One region of the Marinobacter sp. B-12 genome, then DNA from elsewhere that is predicted to be linked to it. Evidence: predicted binding sites of a transcription regulator. Region 1 holds the regulator's gene; each other region holds the start of a gene.
What was found. The regulator FliA, encoded in region 1, starts transcription of late flagellar genes. The targets are predictions, from matches to a motif close to CTAAAGTTTNNNNNNNNNNNGCCGNTAA.

Region 2: the regulator FliA is predicted to act here: its motif matches at 1,947-1,974, upstream of AC13D2_RS09285 (methyl-accepting chemotaxis protein).
Region 3: the regulator FliA is predicted to act here: its motif matches at 2,759-2,786, upstream of AC13D2_RS17935 (methyl-accepting chemotaxis protein).

Annotation. Positions count from the first base shown of each region.
Region 1 covers NZ_JBSXOB010000057.1:275,719-281,368, reverse strand. The annotation lists gene AC13D2_RS12885 (protein phosphatase CheZ) at 1-758, opposite strand, end outside; gene cheY (chemotaxis response regulator CheY) at 779-1,162, opposite strand; gene AC13D2_RS12875 (RNA polymerase sigma factor FliA) at 1,338-2,069, opposite strand; gene AC13D2_RS12870 (MinD/ParA family protein) at 2,100-2,912, opposite strand; gene flhF (flagellar biosynthesis GTPase FlhF) at 2,959-4,254, opposite strand; gene flhA (flagellar biosynthesis protein FlhA) at 4,314-5,650, opposite strand, start outside.
Region 2 covers NZ_JBSXOB010000051.1:44,798-50,447, forward strand. The annotation lists gene AC13D2_RS09285 (methyl-accepting chemotaxis protein) at 1-1,868, opposite strand, end outside; gene AC13D2_RS09290 (bifunctional GNAT family N-acetyltransferase/carbon-nitrogen hydrolase family protein) at 2,024-3,571, shown strand; gene AC13D2_RS09295 (hypothetical protein) at 3,718-4,116, shown strand; gene AC13D2_RS09300 (helix-hairpin-helix domain-containing protein) at 4,165-4,923, shown strand; gene selD (selenide, water dikinase SelD) at 4,923-5,650, shown strand, end outside.
Region 3 covers NZ_JBSXOB010000063.1:43,738-49,387, forward strand. The annotation lists gene AC13D2_RS17920 (YchJ family protein) at 1-414, shown strand, start outside; gene rarD (EamA family transporter RarD) at 411-1,310, shown strand; gene AC13D2_RS17930 (CHAD domain-containing protein) at 1,318-2,679, opposite strand; gene AC13D2_RS17935 (methyl-accepting chemotaxis protein) at 2,945-4,621, shown strand; gene AC13D2_RS17940 (TRAP transporter substrate-binding protein) at 4,725-5,650, shown strand, end outside.

The DNA of each region.
Region 1 (5,650 bases):
ACATCGTCCTGTCCCGATACTACGTCTTCGCGTTCTTCGGCCTTGATCTGTGGACCAACACCCTGTTCCGCCGATATCTTTTCCCGTTCTTCCAGCTCGTGCACGGTGCCGGTCATCTGGTCCACATGGCTCGCCATCACTACCAGGCTCAACAGATGCTCTTCCACCTCTTTAACCAGAGTGGTGACCTTTTGGATCACCTGCCCAGTGAGGTCCTGGAAATCCTGGGCCAGGAGAATTTCCGACAGATTGTCGTACATCGCCCCGGCATCGGTATTCAGCGTCACGAAAAACGTGTCGATACGGGCATAGAGCTCACGAAATTCAGCCGGCGCCATCTCACGGCGGCGCAATTTCTGCCACTGGTCCCTCAGCTCCGCGGCCTCGTCGCGGAGGGCACTGGCCTTGGGCATAGCCTCCTCAACCAGGTCCATGGTCCGGTTGGCCGCCTTACCGGTCATCTGAACCACGTACTCCAGACGATCCGACGCATCGGTCATCTTCGAAAGGGCTTCGGACTGTTCAGCATTACGGGGGTCAATCTGGAAGTTGCGGATCGCCTCATGGAGGCTGCGAGTCAATCGCCCTACTTCCCGATACAGGCTCTGGTCCCTCACCTCGCTCAGCTCATTGATCAGGGTCATCGCGCGGCCGTATTCCCCAGCGTTGACCTGTTCGACCAACTCGGCCGCCTGGCTGCGGAGCTTCTCCGTAACCTCAGGGTCAAGCCCCTGTGGGTCTTTATTGCTATTGCTCATGGGAGCCGTCCGACTTCTGATTACTGGATGCGTTCGAAGATCTTCTCAATCTTCTCCTTGAGTACGGCTGCCGTGAAGGGCTTAACCACATAGCCGTTCACGCCGGCCTGCGCAGCGGCGACGATCTGGTCCCGCTTCGCCTCGGCGGTCACCATAAGCACAGGCAGGGTCTTCAGGTTATCGTCGGCACGGACTTCCTTCAGCAGATCGAGCCCGGACATCCCTGGCATATTCCAATCGGTTACCAGAAAATCGTACTTTCCGCTCTTGAGCATCGGCAGTGCGGTATTGCCATCGTCCGCTTCGTCAGTATTGGTAAAACCAAGATCACGAAGCAGGTTCTTAATGATCCGTCGCATTGTGGAGAAGTCATCCACAATCAGGATTTTCATATTCTTGTCCAATGGGACCTCCAGTTAAAAACGCCCGGAATTCGTTTTGGCTCCCGGCTCACAGTCTAGCAGGCCAGGTAGTTTAACCGCTTATTGTGTGGCCTTTGGGCCGGTTGTAAAGCGCCGGTTACCAAAAGGCTACAGTAAAGAATGCCTGGTAACGCCGTTCAACGGGGCGACGGCCTGTTCAGTGCCGCCAACCAGAGAGACGTCCCCGCAGACGGAGCGCGGCCTGGCTATGAATCTGGCTGACCCGACTTTCACTAACACCCAGCACGGCACCGATTTCCTTCAGATTCAGCTCTTCCTGGTAATAAAGGCTGAGCACCAGCTTTTCTCGCTCGGGCAGATCACTAATCGCAGTGGCCAGGTTCTTGCGGAAGTTGTCAGACGCCAGGCCGTCCAGTGGGTTATCGCTGCCCTCTGTTTCTTCTATCGGCAGCTCGCCGGATTCATTGAGCTCATCCAGACTAAAAAGTCGACCACTGTTGGCATCGCTCAGAGAGGAATAGTATTCGTCGAGGTCCAGCCCGAGCTCTTCGGCTACTTCCGAGTCTTGGGCCTCCCGGCCCAGGCGATCCTCGACAGCCTTGATGGCTTTGGCAATGCGGCGGGAATTCCTGTGGACGGATCGGGGGACCCAGTCACCCTTGCGAATTTCATCCACCATGGCTCCGCGGATCCGGATGCCGGCGTAAGTCTCAAATGTAGCCCCCTTGTCGGAACTGTATCGCTGTGCAGCTTCCAACAAGCCGATCATGCCTGCCTGCATAAGATCATCCAGTTGGACAGATGCCGGCAGCCGCGCCATGAGGTGAAGCGCTATTTTTTTGACCAGCGGGGCCTGCTCCTCAACGAGCTGGGAAGGTCCGCGTGTACCCGTCCGGTTGTAGATTCCAAGTTCTTTCGCCAATGTCATGTATCCGGCTATTCAGTGACAGGATCAAAATCAGACTTCGACGAGCCGCTCCACAAAGAACTCCAGATGCCCCCGGGGCGACGATGGCAGCGGCCAGCTATCCACTTTCTCCGCAAGGCTCTTGATCGCCAACGATGCTTTTGCCCGTGGGTAGGCGTCCAACACGGCACGCTGCCGCTGTACTGCCTTTTTTACGGCCTCATCATACGGGACGATACCCACATATTGTAGCGCCACATCAAGAAAGCGCTCGGTAACCCGGGTCAGTTTTTCAAACAGGTGGCGACCTTCCTGCTCATTCCTGACCTGGTTGGCCAGTATACGAAAGCGGTTGGTGCCGTAATCCCGGTTCATGAGCTTTATAAGAGCGTAGGCGTCGGTAATAGACGTAGGTTCATCACAGACGACCAGCAATAGTTCCTGTGAGGCTCGGAGGAAACTTACCACCGATTCGGAAATACCCGCAGCGGTATCAACAATCAGCACATCGATCTGGTCACCCAGTTCACTGAAAGCGTTGATCAGGCCAGCATGCTCCAGCGTGGAAAGCTGAGTCATACGCTGAGTCCCCGAGGAGGCAGGCACGATTTTAATGCCACCGGGTCCATTGACCAGCACATCCCGCAAGTCACAATCCCCGGCTATCACATCCTGTATGTTGCGGTTGGCGGTAATACCCAGAAGCACGTCGATGTTGGCAAGACCAAGATCAGCGTCTAGCAGTACCACCCGACGCCCCATTTGCGCGAGGGCGATGCCAAGGTTTACTGATACGTTGCTCTTGCCAACGCCCCCTTTCCCGCCGGAAACGGCAATAACCTGTACCGGATGTGGTTTGCTCATACTGACTCTGATCTCTTGCCGCGTTTAACCGCAGGCTGTGTTGTTATTAAACAGCGACTGCCTGTTGCTGCTGGAGTTTCTTCAGCCTCTCCACGGCTAAACGCACCAGCGGGATGGACTCAGCGTGGTGCAGGTCTTCCGGGATTTTCTGCCCGTCGGTGTAATACGCCACCGGCAATCCCGTTTCCATGACGAATCCCAGCGATTCACCCAGGGTCAATGCTTCATCGATTTTGGTCATCACACAACCCGTAAGATTTGCCATCTTATAGCAATGCCAGACGGATTTCATGATGCGCGGCTGACTGGTTGCCGAAACCACCAGGTGGGTTCGAATCCGATGATGACTGCGAGCCAACTCCATGAGTTGTTCCTCGTAGCCCTTGTCGGTGCTGGTCAGCCCAGCAGTGTCAATCAGCACCAAATGCCGGTCCGACAGCTCGTCCAGTATGTCATCCAGGGAATGGGTTTCGTCCACAACCCGAACCGGAACGTTCAGTATGCGCCCGAACACGAATAATTGCTCGTGTGCCGCAACCCGATAGCGATCGGTTGTGACCAGTGCCAGAGAGTCGGGACCGTGGCGCAGAACGTAGTGTGCTGCCAACTTGCCGATGGTCGTCGTCTTGCCGGACCCGGTTGGTCCCACCAGGGCATAGACACCACCTTCTTCCGACCACTCGGTGCGCGTCGTCTTTACACCGGCGGCCAGCATTTTCAGAGACTGTTTCCAACCGTCTTCAAGCCGGCCTGCCCGGTGACGCCGGGACAGAGAATTGGCAAGTTCCAGTCCGAGACCGAATTCCTGCAACTTTTCAGACAACCTCTGCTGTACTGCGTTCACCGCTGTTTGTTCGGGTTCACCGCCGTTGCGGGCACTGACCAGGTCACGAAGAGAACTGATTTCCGCGCGCATTTGCGCAAGCTCGCCGGAATAGGCAGCACGTGCGGTCGACGGCTCTTCAACCACAGTATCGTCGTTGGCGAGTGTTTCCTCAGAAAGACCAGCGTCGCCAAACTCACCACCCACACTCGCGCTACCAAACGCCGCACGCTTTTCACGCACTTCACGAATGCGATCGCGGGAGCGGCCGAGTTCGTCCTCCAGGCGGCGATGCTGTTCCGCCTGCAACTCGGCTAGCCGTGAGCCATTCGTGGCTTCCCGTGCGGCATCTCCGAGACGCTGACGCGCCATGTTTTCGTCGTAATCGAGCGCTGTCACAATTTCGACGCCGCCATCAACACGACGATTGGAAAGGATCACGGCATCGGGCCCCATCTGATCCCGCACCTGACGCAGTGCCTCTGCCATGCTTTGGGCAAAAAACCGCTTTACTTTCATAATGATGCCTCCTTCGGGTCAACGCTTCCCAGCGCCTTCCGCCTTTCCAGCCGCGGCCTTTACTGACCGACGGATGCGACAATAGTGATCTGTTTGTTATCCGGAATTTCCTGATACGACAGTACATGCAGGCGCTCGACTCCGTAGCTGGCAAACTTCGCCAGTACCGGGCGCAAGGGCCCGGAAACCAGGAGGATCGCCGGCTTGCCCAGCATCTCCTGGCGCTGGACGCTGTCCTGGAGCGAACGCTGGAGCTTCTCAACCATATTTGGCTCCAGCACCAGCCCGATGTCTTCCTGACCGCCGGATTGTTGACTCTGCTGCATAGACTTTAGCAATAACTGTTCCAAGTCCGGATCCAGAGTAATCACCGGGATCTCCGCGTCGTTGCCACAGATACTCTGGACAATCATCCGGCGCAGTGACTGGCGAGCAACCGTGGTCAGCAGTTTCGGGTCCTGGCTCTTCGGATGGACGTTCACAATGGCCTCCGCAATAGAGCGCATGTCACGGATCGGCACTTCCTCTTTCAGCAGGTTCTGTAGCACCTTCAGCAGCAGGCTGATGGAAATGGTGGTGGGTACCAGTTCTTCCGCCAGCTTTGGTGACACTTTTTCGAGCTGGTCCTGCCATTTCTGGGCTTCCTCATGGCCAAGCAGTTCGTGGGCGTGTCTCTGAAGGATCTGGTTGAGATGTGTCGCCACCACGGTACTGGCGTCCACGACGGTATAACCAAGGGTCTGTGCCTGGTCTTTCTTGTCAGGCTCGATCCAGCTGGCGTCCAGGCCAAAGGCCGGATCTTTGCCCTCTATCCCCTCGATCTTGCCGAATACCTGACCCGGATCAATAGCCAGTTCACGGTCCGGATGGATTTCGGCCTCAGCAATGGTGACGCCCATCAGGGTGATGCGATAAACGTTGGGCATCAGGTCGAGGTTGTCGCGGATATGGACCGAAGGCATCAGGAAGCCGAGGTCCTGTGAAAGCTTTTTGCGAACCCCTTTGATACGGCTAAGCAGCTGACCACCCTGGGATTTATCCACCAGGGGAATCAGGCGATAGCCTACCTCCAGGCCGACGATATCCACGGTGGCCACGTCGTCCCAGCCCAGTTCCCGGGTTTCTCCCGGCGGCGGCAGCTGGGCACTCTGTTCACCACCCTCACCGCCAGGCGGCAAGTCGCGTCCTGCGCCGGCAGGACGAGCACCACCGCCCCTGACCGGGAACACACCATCCTCCTCGACGGTCTGGCGTTCCTGTTGCCATATGTACCAGGCAATACCACCCGCGATCGCGCCCAGACCGAGGAATGCTACGTGCGGCATGCCAGGAATCAGGCCCAGAATGATGAGGATAACGGCCGCGATACCCAGCGCCTTGGGGGCGTTGAACATTT
Region 2 (5,650 bases), on a different contig from region 1:
ACGTTCTGGCTGAGTGTGTGACCAACCGATTCAATCTGACCACTGTATACATCGTTTTCGCTGGCAGCCTTGGCGGCTTCCTGACCCTGGTCGGCAATACGGGTGATGGAGGAGTTTAACTCTTCTGTTACCGAAGTCTGCTCTTCAGAGGCCGTTGCGATCTGGGAGGTCATCTGACTGATCGACGTTATCGCGTCGGCAATACGATTGAGAGACTCCATTGCATCCTGAGCTTTCTCCATGCTCACATTCGATACGGCCGTTGACGCTTTCATGACGTCCACGGCCTGGTTTGCACCGCTTTGCAGGCGTTCAATCATGTTGTTGATTTCTTCCGTACTGTCTTGAGTGCGGCGGGCCAGATTTCGTACTTCGTCAGCCACAACGGCAAAGCCACGGCCTGCGTCCCCGGCCCTGGCTGCTTCAATCGCGGCGTTCAACGCCAGCAGGTTCGTCTGTTCAGCAATACCCTGAATAACCTCGAGAACCGAGGTGATGTCGGTAACGTCCTTGCCGAGTTTGTCGATAACTTCCGCAGCGGCGTTAATTTCCTTCGATAGTTTTTGTACCGCATCCCGGGAAGCCGCAACGGTCTCAAGGGAAGCGCGACTGTCTGCATCGGCGGTGTTTGAGGCATCCGCCGTCTGTTGGGCATTCTGAGCAATTTCCCCAGCAGCGGCAGACATCTCATTGATCGCAGTGGCCACCATATCAATTTCGGCCTGCTGTTTTTCGACACTGTCGCGGCTGCTGCTGGCGGTATCCCGCAGGGATGATACGTTTTCGCCAAGCTCCGACGTGCCTTGCTGGACGTCACGAACCACGTTCTGAATATTCTCCACAAAGCTGTTGAATTCCGCCGCGAGCTTGCCGAACTCGTCGTTGGCGCTATCATCCAGGCGCTTGGTGAGGTCTGCCTCGCCGCTGGCGATTGACGCCATGGCGGCATTAAGCTTACGAACCGGAGCCATCAGGACGCGGATACCAAAGTGCAGGATCACCAGCGACACCAACAAGCCAATCACCGCGATGACCAGTCCTGTTACGCGGGCGGCGCGAACCGGCGCATTGATTTTGTCCTCGTTGATAAAGGTGCCGAGATACCATTCAACACCACGGGCACCTTTGATGCGATGGAAACCGGCGGTCCAGCTGGCGTCTCCGGTGTCATATTGGTGAACTTCACCGCCGAGCTGGGGTGATTCTCCCAGAAGACTGCTGATCTTCTTGCCAACCAATTTTTGATCCGGATGAAACAAAACGGTGCCATCGTCACTGATCAGCGCGGCATAACCAGTGTTGGCCAGCGTAATAGTGGAGAGCGTTTGCTCAATGGTCTTCAGCGCAATATCACCACCCACGACACCCTTGTAGGCCCCATTCCTGACCGGCGCCAAGGTGGAAATGATGGTACCTCCAGTGGCAGCATCCAGGTAGGGTTCGGTGAAGGATGCCGAGCCCCGTTGTTTTGCCTGTTTGAACCAGGGGCGTGTGCGCGGGTCGAAATCCGCAGGAAGCGTGGTTTCTGAAGCTTCATCCTTCATCAACATATAGCCGTCGTCACGGCCAACATAGACGTCAATGAACCCGCCACCGGTTGTTGCGGCGGCCAGGATAACCCGTGCTTCCGCGTCGGTTTCCACTGACCCCAGCGCTTTTGCCGTTGCTTCGGTCATGGCAAGGCGCGTGTTGAGCCAATCCGCGATGCTGGACGTACTCTGAGCCACCGTGTCTTCAATCAGCGCATCAACATAGGTATCCGTAGTGTCCTGTAACCGGAGGTTGCCGCTGAGTGTGAACGCCCCCATAACAAGTAAGAGCAAAATACCAAAGGCGACGAGCAACTTCTGGCCGAAACTCAGCGTCATTTTCCGGGTCCTTTTCGAGACAGTCTATTCGGGGGATCAAGCAAACAGCCTATCGGCTGCCTATCATTCACAAACTGGTTTTCGGCGTATGCTGCGAAGTCTTTAGCGCTATCTGGTAAAATACCCATTTCCTCACCCAACGGGAGCTGCCGTATATGGCCCACGAAGAACTGCACCTCAACCTTCGTAACCTGACCAATGATGACTACCCACAGCTCCAGCGGCTGATGGACAGGGTCTACGACGATATTGGCGGTGCCTGGCCAGAGGACACGATTGAGGCTCTGGTGCAGCAATTTCCGGATGGCCAGATCTGTATCGAGGAATCCGGTGACCTGGTGGCCGTGGCACTCACGGTGTGCGTCAAGTATGAGCGGTTCAGTAACCCGCACACTTACGACGACCTGATCCTGCGCAATGAAAAGATCTGGCACAACGCCAAAGGCGACTCGCTTTACGGTCTCGATGTGTTTATCCACCCGGACTATCGCGGCTACCGTCTGGGCCGGCGGCTTTACGAAGCCCGCAAGGAACTCTGCCGCTCGATGAACCTGCGCGCCATTCTGGCAGGTGGGCGGATTCCCGGGTATCACAAGTATTCAGACCAGCATTCCCCGGAAGAATACATCCAGCGAGTGGATCGCAAGGATATTTACGATCCGATCCTGAGCTTTCAGCTGTCCAACGACTTCCAGGTCACCCGGCTGATGCACAAATACCTGCCGGAAGACGAAAAATCCCTGGGATACGCGACACTTCTGGAGTGGAGGAACATCCTCTATACCCCGCCCTCGCCGGTGCTCAGCGTCAAAAAAACACAGGTGCGTTTGGGTGCGGTCCAGTGGCAGATGCGTGAGTTTACCTCCGTGGAAGAAGTGCTGGAGCAGGTGGAGTACTTTGTGGATGCACTCTCGGACTACAAGAGCGATTTCGCGCTGTTTCCAGAGTTCTTCAACGCACCGCTGATGGGCCTGACCGACCAGGTTGACCAGACGCGAGCCATTCGCTTTCTGGCAGGCTTTACCGAACAGTTCCGAAACCAGATGTCGGAAATGGCGGTCAGCTACAACATCAACATCATTACCGGCTCAATGCCGCTGCTCGAAAATGAACGGGTCTACAACGTGTCCTATCTTTGCCACCGCGACGGTCGGGTGGATGAGCAGCGCAAGATCCATATCACGCCCCACGAACGCCGTGACTGGGTCATCGAGGGCGGTGAAAAATTCCAGGTGTTTGACACCGACGCCGGCCGCGTGGCCATCATGATCTGTTACGACATCGAATTCCCTGAATTGGGGCGTCTGGCTGCCATTGAAGAGGTGGATATTATTCTGGTGCCGTTCTGGACGGACACCAAGAACGGCTACCTCCGGGTCCGACACTGTGCCCAGGCGCGTGCGATTGAAAATGAGTGTTACGTCGTGATCACCGGTAGCGTAGGCAACCTTCCGAAGGTTGAGAACCTGGATGTCCAGTACGCCCAGTCCTCTGTATTTTCACCGTCGGACTTTGCCTTCCCCCACGATGCAGTAATGGCGGAAACAACGCCGAATACGGAAATGATCATGTTTTCGGATATGGATCTGGAAAAGCTGAAGCTGGTGCGCAATGAAGGCTCCGTGACCAACCTGAAAGACCGGCGCACGGATATTTACGAACTCAACACCCTACAAACAGGCCAAAATAGTAAAAGCAGTTGATGAACCGCCTGAGAGCTCTATCGTATGACACTGAACACGTTGCCAAACTGACAGAGTGTGGCTATTGTTCAACCATATACTTTAAGGAATATCCCCTCGGGGTGTCATCTGGACGCCCTCGGGGTGCCTATAGAGATCATTTTTAGATGAACGAAGCACTGCCGGATCTTGTCGCACATTTTCACATCAAGCGTGGTCTGTTCCGCCGGGAGCGTGTGCAGGCCGCGATTTTCGGTCTGGATCACTTCGGATGTGTGATGAAGACGGACAAGATATTCAACCCCGGTGATACGGTTATTCTGGATCTCGTGATGGAGATGCCGTTTGACGACATCAGGGCGGATGGCATCACCGGCCTTGTGACGGAGCGCAGGAAGCACTGTAGCAATTTCTTCTATTCCGTTGATTTTATAGAACTCAATGACAACCGCTCGTCTGCTCTGACCGAAAAACTCAGGCGCATTCGGGAGGTGGTAATCAAGAAACAGACGCTGAAGTCCAGACGTTCCTCGGGGCCCGCCTCCAGCATTCGGCAATTGGCCTGAACCCACCCATGCCCCTGCATCAACTCGCACTTTTAGGAGAAAGTCCTCATGGCGAAGAAAGCCAACAAGCAAAGCGTTGATAAAGTCGTCAAGAAAGTGAACAAAGAGTTCGATAAAACATCATCACAAATCGAAAAGCTGATCAACGACGCCCTCAAACAGTTCGACAGCCTGCAAAACCAGATTCAGGAACCCGTCCGCAAGCTGTTAAAGGAAGTGGATGAGCTTCGTGATCGTGAAATGAAACGTTTTAACGAAGAATTTGAACGTCGCCTGGGTGAATTTCACGATTTGCAAAACAATATACTGGACCGTCTTGGTATCGCCAGCAAGGAAGCCAGCGAAGAAGCGAAGAAGGTTACGGACCAGGCCGCCAAGAAGGCGACTACCACCTCCAAAGGCAAGTCTGCTCCGAAAAAAACCACCGCCAGTAAGGCTGCGGCTAAAAAACCGGCCGCCAAGAAGCCCGCCACACCAAAAGCGGCAACTGCCAAGAAAGCCGCCAAGCCCAAAGCGAGCGCAGCCGCCAAAAGTCCGGCAGCAGCCACTAAAGCCGCTCCCAAGAAAGCCACCGCGGCCGCGAGGAAGCCAGCTGCAACGAAGCGAACTCCGAAGCCGAAGGACAAGAGCGACCTGACCCAGGTTAAAGGTATTGGGCCAGCCACTGCCCGTAAAATGAAGGACGCAGGTATTACCTCGGTTGATCAGATCGCCAATCCGTCTGACGCGGACAAAGAAAAGCTTCAGGCATTTTCAAGCGTGAAAGGCTTTAACACCTTCAGCGACGAAGCCAAGAAAGTTATTTAATGCAACAATCCGAACAGCCTGTTTTACGGGACATTGTCCTGATTGGCGGCGGACACAGCCACGTTGGTGTTCTCAAACGTTTTGCCATGAACCCCGTGCCTGGTGTCCGCCTTACCCTCATCTGCAGGGATACCCACACACCCTACTCCGGCATGCTGCCCGGATACGTGGCTGGGCATTATTCCTACGACGACGTACATATCGACCTCAGTAAACTGGCCGAATTCGCGGGCGCGCGCTTCTACCGCGATGAGGTTATTGGCATCGACCGCGGTCGAAAGCGGATAATCTGCCGTTCCCGGCCGGACGTGCCCTACGACATTTTGTCGGTGAATATCGGCTCTGCTCCCAAGTTAGGTGATGTCAGCGGAGCTGCTGAGCATGCAGTGCCCGTCAAGCCTATTAACGGATTCAATAATCGCTGGCTGTCATTGCTGTCGCGGCTTGAAAACCATGACGGCCCGATGACCGTTGCTGTGGTCGGTGCGGGTGCGGGTGGCGTTGAGCTCACACTGGCCATGCAGTTCCGGCTACGAAATGAGCTCGAGAAACGCGGCCACGACCCGGACCAGCTGCACTTCCATCTGTTTGATGCAGACCAGCAGATCCTGCCTACCCACAACGCCAAGGTGCGTGCGGTATTCGCAGAAACGCTCGCAAACCGTGGGGTGAAGGTTCACCTGGGATCCGCCGTCTCAGAGGTGGCAGCCAATCGTTTGACCACGGA
Region 3 (5,650 bases), on a different contig from region 1:
CAACCGTACAGCACTTGTTGCGAGCCATGCCATCAGGGCAAACCGGCATCCTCACCGGAAGCCCTTATGCGATCTCGCTACTGCGCGTTTGTACTGAATCTGACGGACTATCTGAAAGCCACATGGCACACCAGCACCCGGCCCCAAGACCTTGATCTTACCGAGTCGCCGAAGTGGGTGTCGCTGCAGGTACTGTCGTCAGATGAAGGTGAACACGAGGGCAGGGTGCACTTTCGCGCTCTTTACCGGGCAGACGGTGGCTGGGGGTATCTGGAAGAGAACTCCCGCTTCGTTCGCGACGGTGGGCGTTGGTACTACGTGTCAGGCGATACCCGCGAAGGGACCCTCAAGCCTGGCCGGAACGAATCCTGCCCCTGCGGAAGTGGCAGAAAATATAAGGCCTGTTGCCTGTGAAACACGCTACGCCTGAAGCGGCAAAAGGCGTGGGTTTCGGCCTGTCCGCCTATACCTTGTGGGGCTGTTTCCCTATTTATTTCGCCCTTTTCGAGGGTGTGCCATCCTACGAAGTGCTGGTTCACCGGATCGTCTGGTCCTGTGTTTTTCTCGCCATTGTGGTGAGCTTCCTGGGGCGCTGGAAACCCATCACTGCTGCGTTGGCTCGCCCCAGGAAGCTTGGCTTCGTATTCGGGTGTGCGGTGTTCATTGCACTGAACTGGGGGGTCTATATCTATGCCGTGGAAACCCGGCATGTGCTCCAGGCGAGCCTGGGGTATTTCCTCACGCCGCTGGTGAATGTCGGGCTGGGCATGCTGGTGTTGCGGGAAAGCATTTCCCGACTACAAATTGTGGCGGTTGCATTGGCGACCATCGCCATCCTTTACCAGCTTTTTCTATTGGGCGTGGTTCCCTGGATCACCCTGGTGCTTGCGTTCAGTTTCGGTACCTACGGCCTGCTCCGAAAGCAGGTGGAGCTGGATGGCCTTTCGGGCCTGTTTGTGGAGACGCTGCTTCTGTTGCCCGTCGGTCTGCTGGCTCTCGGGTTGCTGAGTTCCGTCGGGGAATCCCACTTCAATGACAATATCTCGACCACGCTGCTTCTGATGTCCAGCGGTATCGTCACCGCCATCCCCCTGTTGTTCTTTGCGGGTGCTGCCCGCCGGCTACGCTTGGCGACCGTGGGCTTTCTGATGTACATCAACCCCACGCTGCAGTTCTTCATCGCGCTGTTTGTGTTTGATGAACCCATGAGTGGGGAGAAGCTGGCGAGCTTCGTGATGATCTGGGTGGCGCTGGGACTTTATTCCTGGTCGGCCTGGATGGGGCGTGGGATGAATCCCGCCCCCAAATAGCGGGGTGTCAGCCAATGCCACCAAGGGTCAGTATGTCATCCCGCCGACGGTTTTTCTCCTCGGCAAGGTTTGCGATCAGCGTGTTCAGGCCCGCCACTGGTGCCAGCATGTCAGGCTCCGTGGCAATGCTATCGCGAAAGTCCGATAGCATGTCTATCTGCACGTGCAGGTCCTGGAAGTCACCGAACCGTTGTTGTCGATGTTTTAACTGCCTGAGCATGTCGCGGAACGCCGGTTTGTCCAATTCGGCCAGGTAGCGTATGCGTTTCAGTCGTTTGCGCAGGTCGTGAAAGTGATCGTCCGGGGACTGTTCGTTCAGTTGCCGCGCCACGTCGTTGTGCTTGTGTATGTGCTTTTCCAGGGCTTTGCGGACGTCTTCGGTGGCCAGTTTCCGGGTTACCTTTGTCAAGTGGCGGGAGGTGAGGCGCTGGTACCACCCATCCATGTCTTTGCGGTATTGCCGACTGTTCAGGCGTTTGGTCAGTTCCTGGTGTTCAACGTCTGCCAGGTTGGCAAAATGGCTGCGGGCGCCGGAGCTCACCAGGGCCAACTGGGTATCTTCCTCCAACGGCCATTGCGCCAGGTCACCCAGTAATACGTGAAGGTCTCTGAGCCGGCTGGTGGCTTGGCCATGCCACTTCAATACCTTGACGGCCTTGCGTAAATCGCCGTCACCGCGGATGTCGACAACCGCTTCAGCAATGGCCCGGCTGCGGCGGATGGCAATGCGGTACTGATGCAGAAACTCGTCGTCGTATCCGTGCAAGACGCCGGGTTCCAGACCCCTGATGCGTTGATACTGGTGTAACAGCGATTCTGGGATATGCCCTGGCAGGGGCAGGTGCTCATCGATATGGATTTTCGTGCGTTTGCGATGAAACTGCTCGTAGCTAACGTCGTTTGGCGTCAGTAACTTTTCAAGCCGGCCCTTGTTTTTGCCGATCTCGTGCCAGTGTTCTATTGGCAGCGCAATGTGCATGTAACTGCAAGTGGGGAAAGCGTCAGGTGCGTGTTTTAACAGCAGACATGCCAGATCCTCCAGCGCCGGGTTGTGGCCAATCAGGGTAATGCTGTCTTCGCTCCGGTCGCGCAACCAGTCCAGCACGACCTCATGGTTAAACGTGTAGAGAACAGGCGCCAGATTAACGGTGTGATGGAGGTTACTCGGGATCAGACCTTCCAGGGTCTGTCGGGCGCGGGCGGCATTGCTGCAGTATACCGTTCCGTCGAGCGCCCCTTCCGCACGGATTGCCCTGCCCATTGGCTCCAGTTGTTTCAGCCCGCGGTTGTTGAGAGGGCGCTCGTGATCACGAAGACCATCGTCGGCCCAGCTGGATTTCGCGTGGCGAATCAGATAGAGGTGTTTCATCCGTGCCCTTGACGCCGGTTTTATTGGGTCAGATTTGATGAATCGGACGTTTGTGCCTAGACCTTTAGTCTAACGCGGGTTCAAGTCCATCGCCTACCAGCCGTTGATACTCTCAACAATAAATGCAAATGCATGAGTGAGTTGTGGCAGTGTCGCAGCTTTATACCCCGAATCCGAACACACGGTATTACAAACTGGAACACACTCTGGTGCACGGTTGTGGATAATTGCCCTGAATATTTGATCTCATACGGAGAAGTCCTTAATGACATTGCTGAGCCGGTTACGCATTCGTTCCCGTCTTCTGCTGGGCGTTCTGGTCCCGGTGGTAATAACGGCGGCAACCCTCGCCTGGATTTCGGTCGCCCAGATAAAAAGCGGTGGTGAGGCCGAGCTTGAGCGCCTGGAAGCAAGTTTGCTCAGTGCCCGCAAGGAAGAATTGAAGAATCTGGTGGATACCGCCCGTTCCGTGGTGCTGGACGCAAAGAACGATCCGGACCTTTCGGATGCCGAGGCCCGCGAAGCGGCAAGGGATCGTCTGCGCTCTATCCAATTTGGGGGCGGCAACTATATTTTTGCGTATGCCAAAGATCTGGAAAACCTGGCCTACGCGCCGGATCCTTCCCGGGAAGGACCTACGACCAACCCAGATGTTCAGAAGCTGATACGATCACTGTTTGAAGCGGCACGTAAGGATGGCTTTTTTGGTTATGACTGGCCCAACCCCGCCTCTGGCGAGGTTGAGCCCAAGGTGTCATTTACCACGATTGTTCCCGATTGGGGCTGGATGATCGGGACCGGTGTGTATGTCACCGATATCGCGGAAGTAGTTTCTGCCGCACGCGCGGATATTGAAGCTGAGATCGCTGAAACTCTCGGTTTTATTGTTCTGGTAACCGTGATTGTGGTCGTCATCGCATTGCTCATCGGTGTGTTTGTAGGTCGTACGGTGACGAAACCGTTGAACACCGTTACTGCCATGATGAAGGACATCGCCGAGGGTGAGGGCGATCTCCGTCACCGCCTGCCGGACGAAGGTAGCGACGAACTTGCAGAGCTCGGGCGGCGTTTCAATGCCTTCGTAGTGAAAATCCAGGACACCATCCGCGATGTCGGCGCGACTACCGACCAGGTTGCTTCCGCAGCGGAAGAACTCAGCCGCGTTGCCAATGAAACCCGGGCCTCGGTGCAGGAGCAGGGTTCCGAAACGGATCAAATTGCTTCAGCCATTAACGAAATGGCGGCCACGATCCAGCAGATTTCCGGCAATGCCAACTCGGTGGAAAGCGCGGCCTCCGACGCAGACAGGCTTGCACGGGATGGCGGCGAGACCATTGCTAACGCCCAGGCTTCTGTAAACCAGCTGTCGGAGGAGATTGAATCCAGTTCTACCCGCATCAGTAACCTGGCTGAAAAAACCGACGAGATTACCCAGGTACTGGATGTCATCCACGCCGTCACTGACCAGACCAACCTGTTGGCCCTCAATGCGGCGATTGAAGCGGCCCGGGCCGGCGAGCATGGCCGCGGTTTTTCGGTGGTTGCCGATGAAGTGCGCCAACTGGCCAAACGCAGTGCGGAATCCGCTGATCAGATTCGCGGTATGATTGACGGCTTCGTGACTGAGTCCCGCGCTGCGGTGGAGCGGATGGATGCGTCCCGCCAACGTTCCAGCGAAACGGTAGAGCGCATCAACCACGCCACCGACGCCCTGCGCACCATTGAGAAGTCTGTGGGCCATATTCATGATCAGGTGACCCAGATTGCCACAGCGGCGGAACAGCAGAGCCAGGTGGCCGAGGAAATCAACCAGAACGTGGTGCGTATCGTGGACGCGGCGCAGCGTAGCGATACAGGCGTAAACCAGACCAATGAGGCGAGCCACGAGCTGGCGCGGCTGGGCGAGAGTCTGCGTGAGCTGGTAGGTCAGTTCAAGGTATAGAACCGTTGCTTCTGGCCGGTCGATGATTGGCGTTAGCCGGCCAGCAAGCTATGATGTGGGCGATCTGATTCGACCACTACAAAAAACGGAACCTGACCTCGCTATGACTATTCACAAATCTTTTATGACCGTCCTGGCATTGGTGTTCGCGCTGGCAAGCGCGTCGCTATCGGCCCAGGAAACCTATACGCTTCGCCTCGCAGAAACCTGGGGGCCTAACTCTCCAATTCTGGGTGAAACAACGCGCCACATGGCCTCGATGGCCGAGAAAATGTCGGGCGGCCGCCTGCAGTTCCGGATTGACTCATCCAACAAGCATAAGGCGCCATTCGGTATTTTCGATATGGTGAAGGCGGGCCAGTACGATATGGGGCATACGGCCTCGTATTACTACAAAGGCTCGATCCCCAATGCCATGTATTTCACCACCGTTCCCTTCGGGATGATCGCACCTGAGCAATACGCCTGGTTTTACTACGGCGGCGGCATGGAATTGATGGAAAAAGTGTACCGCCCCCATGGCTTGCTGTCGTTCCCCGGTGGCAATACCGGCAACCAGATGGGTGGTTGGTTCCGCGAGGAAATCAAGAGTGTTGAGGACCTCCAGGGTTTGAAAATGCGCACCCCCGGGTTTGCCGGCGAAGTTATGTCCGAAGTGGGTGTTGCGGTGACCAACATTCCGCCTGGGGAACTTTACAGTTCGCTGGAGCGAGGCACGATAGACGCTCTGGAGTGGGTAGGCCCGGCACTGGATTTCCAGATGGGCTTCCATCAGATCGCAAAGTATTACTACTCCGGCTGGCAGGAGCCAGGCGCTGAAGTTCAGTTCCTGATTAACGAGAAAACCTGGAACAAGCTTCCCGAAGAACTTCAGGAAGTACTGCGGGTGGCTATGCGCACCGCCGCCTACGACATGTATATCCAGAGCATGCATGAAAGTGGCGTGGCCTGGGATCGTATGAAGGAAGACTATCCGGACGTCACCCATAAAACCTTCCCGCCAGAGGTCATTGAAGCGCTTCGTGATGC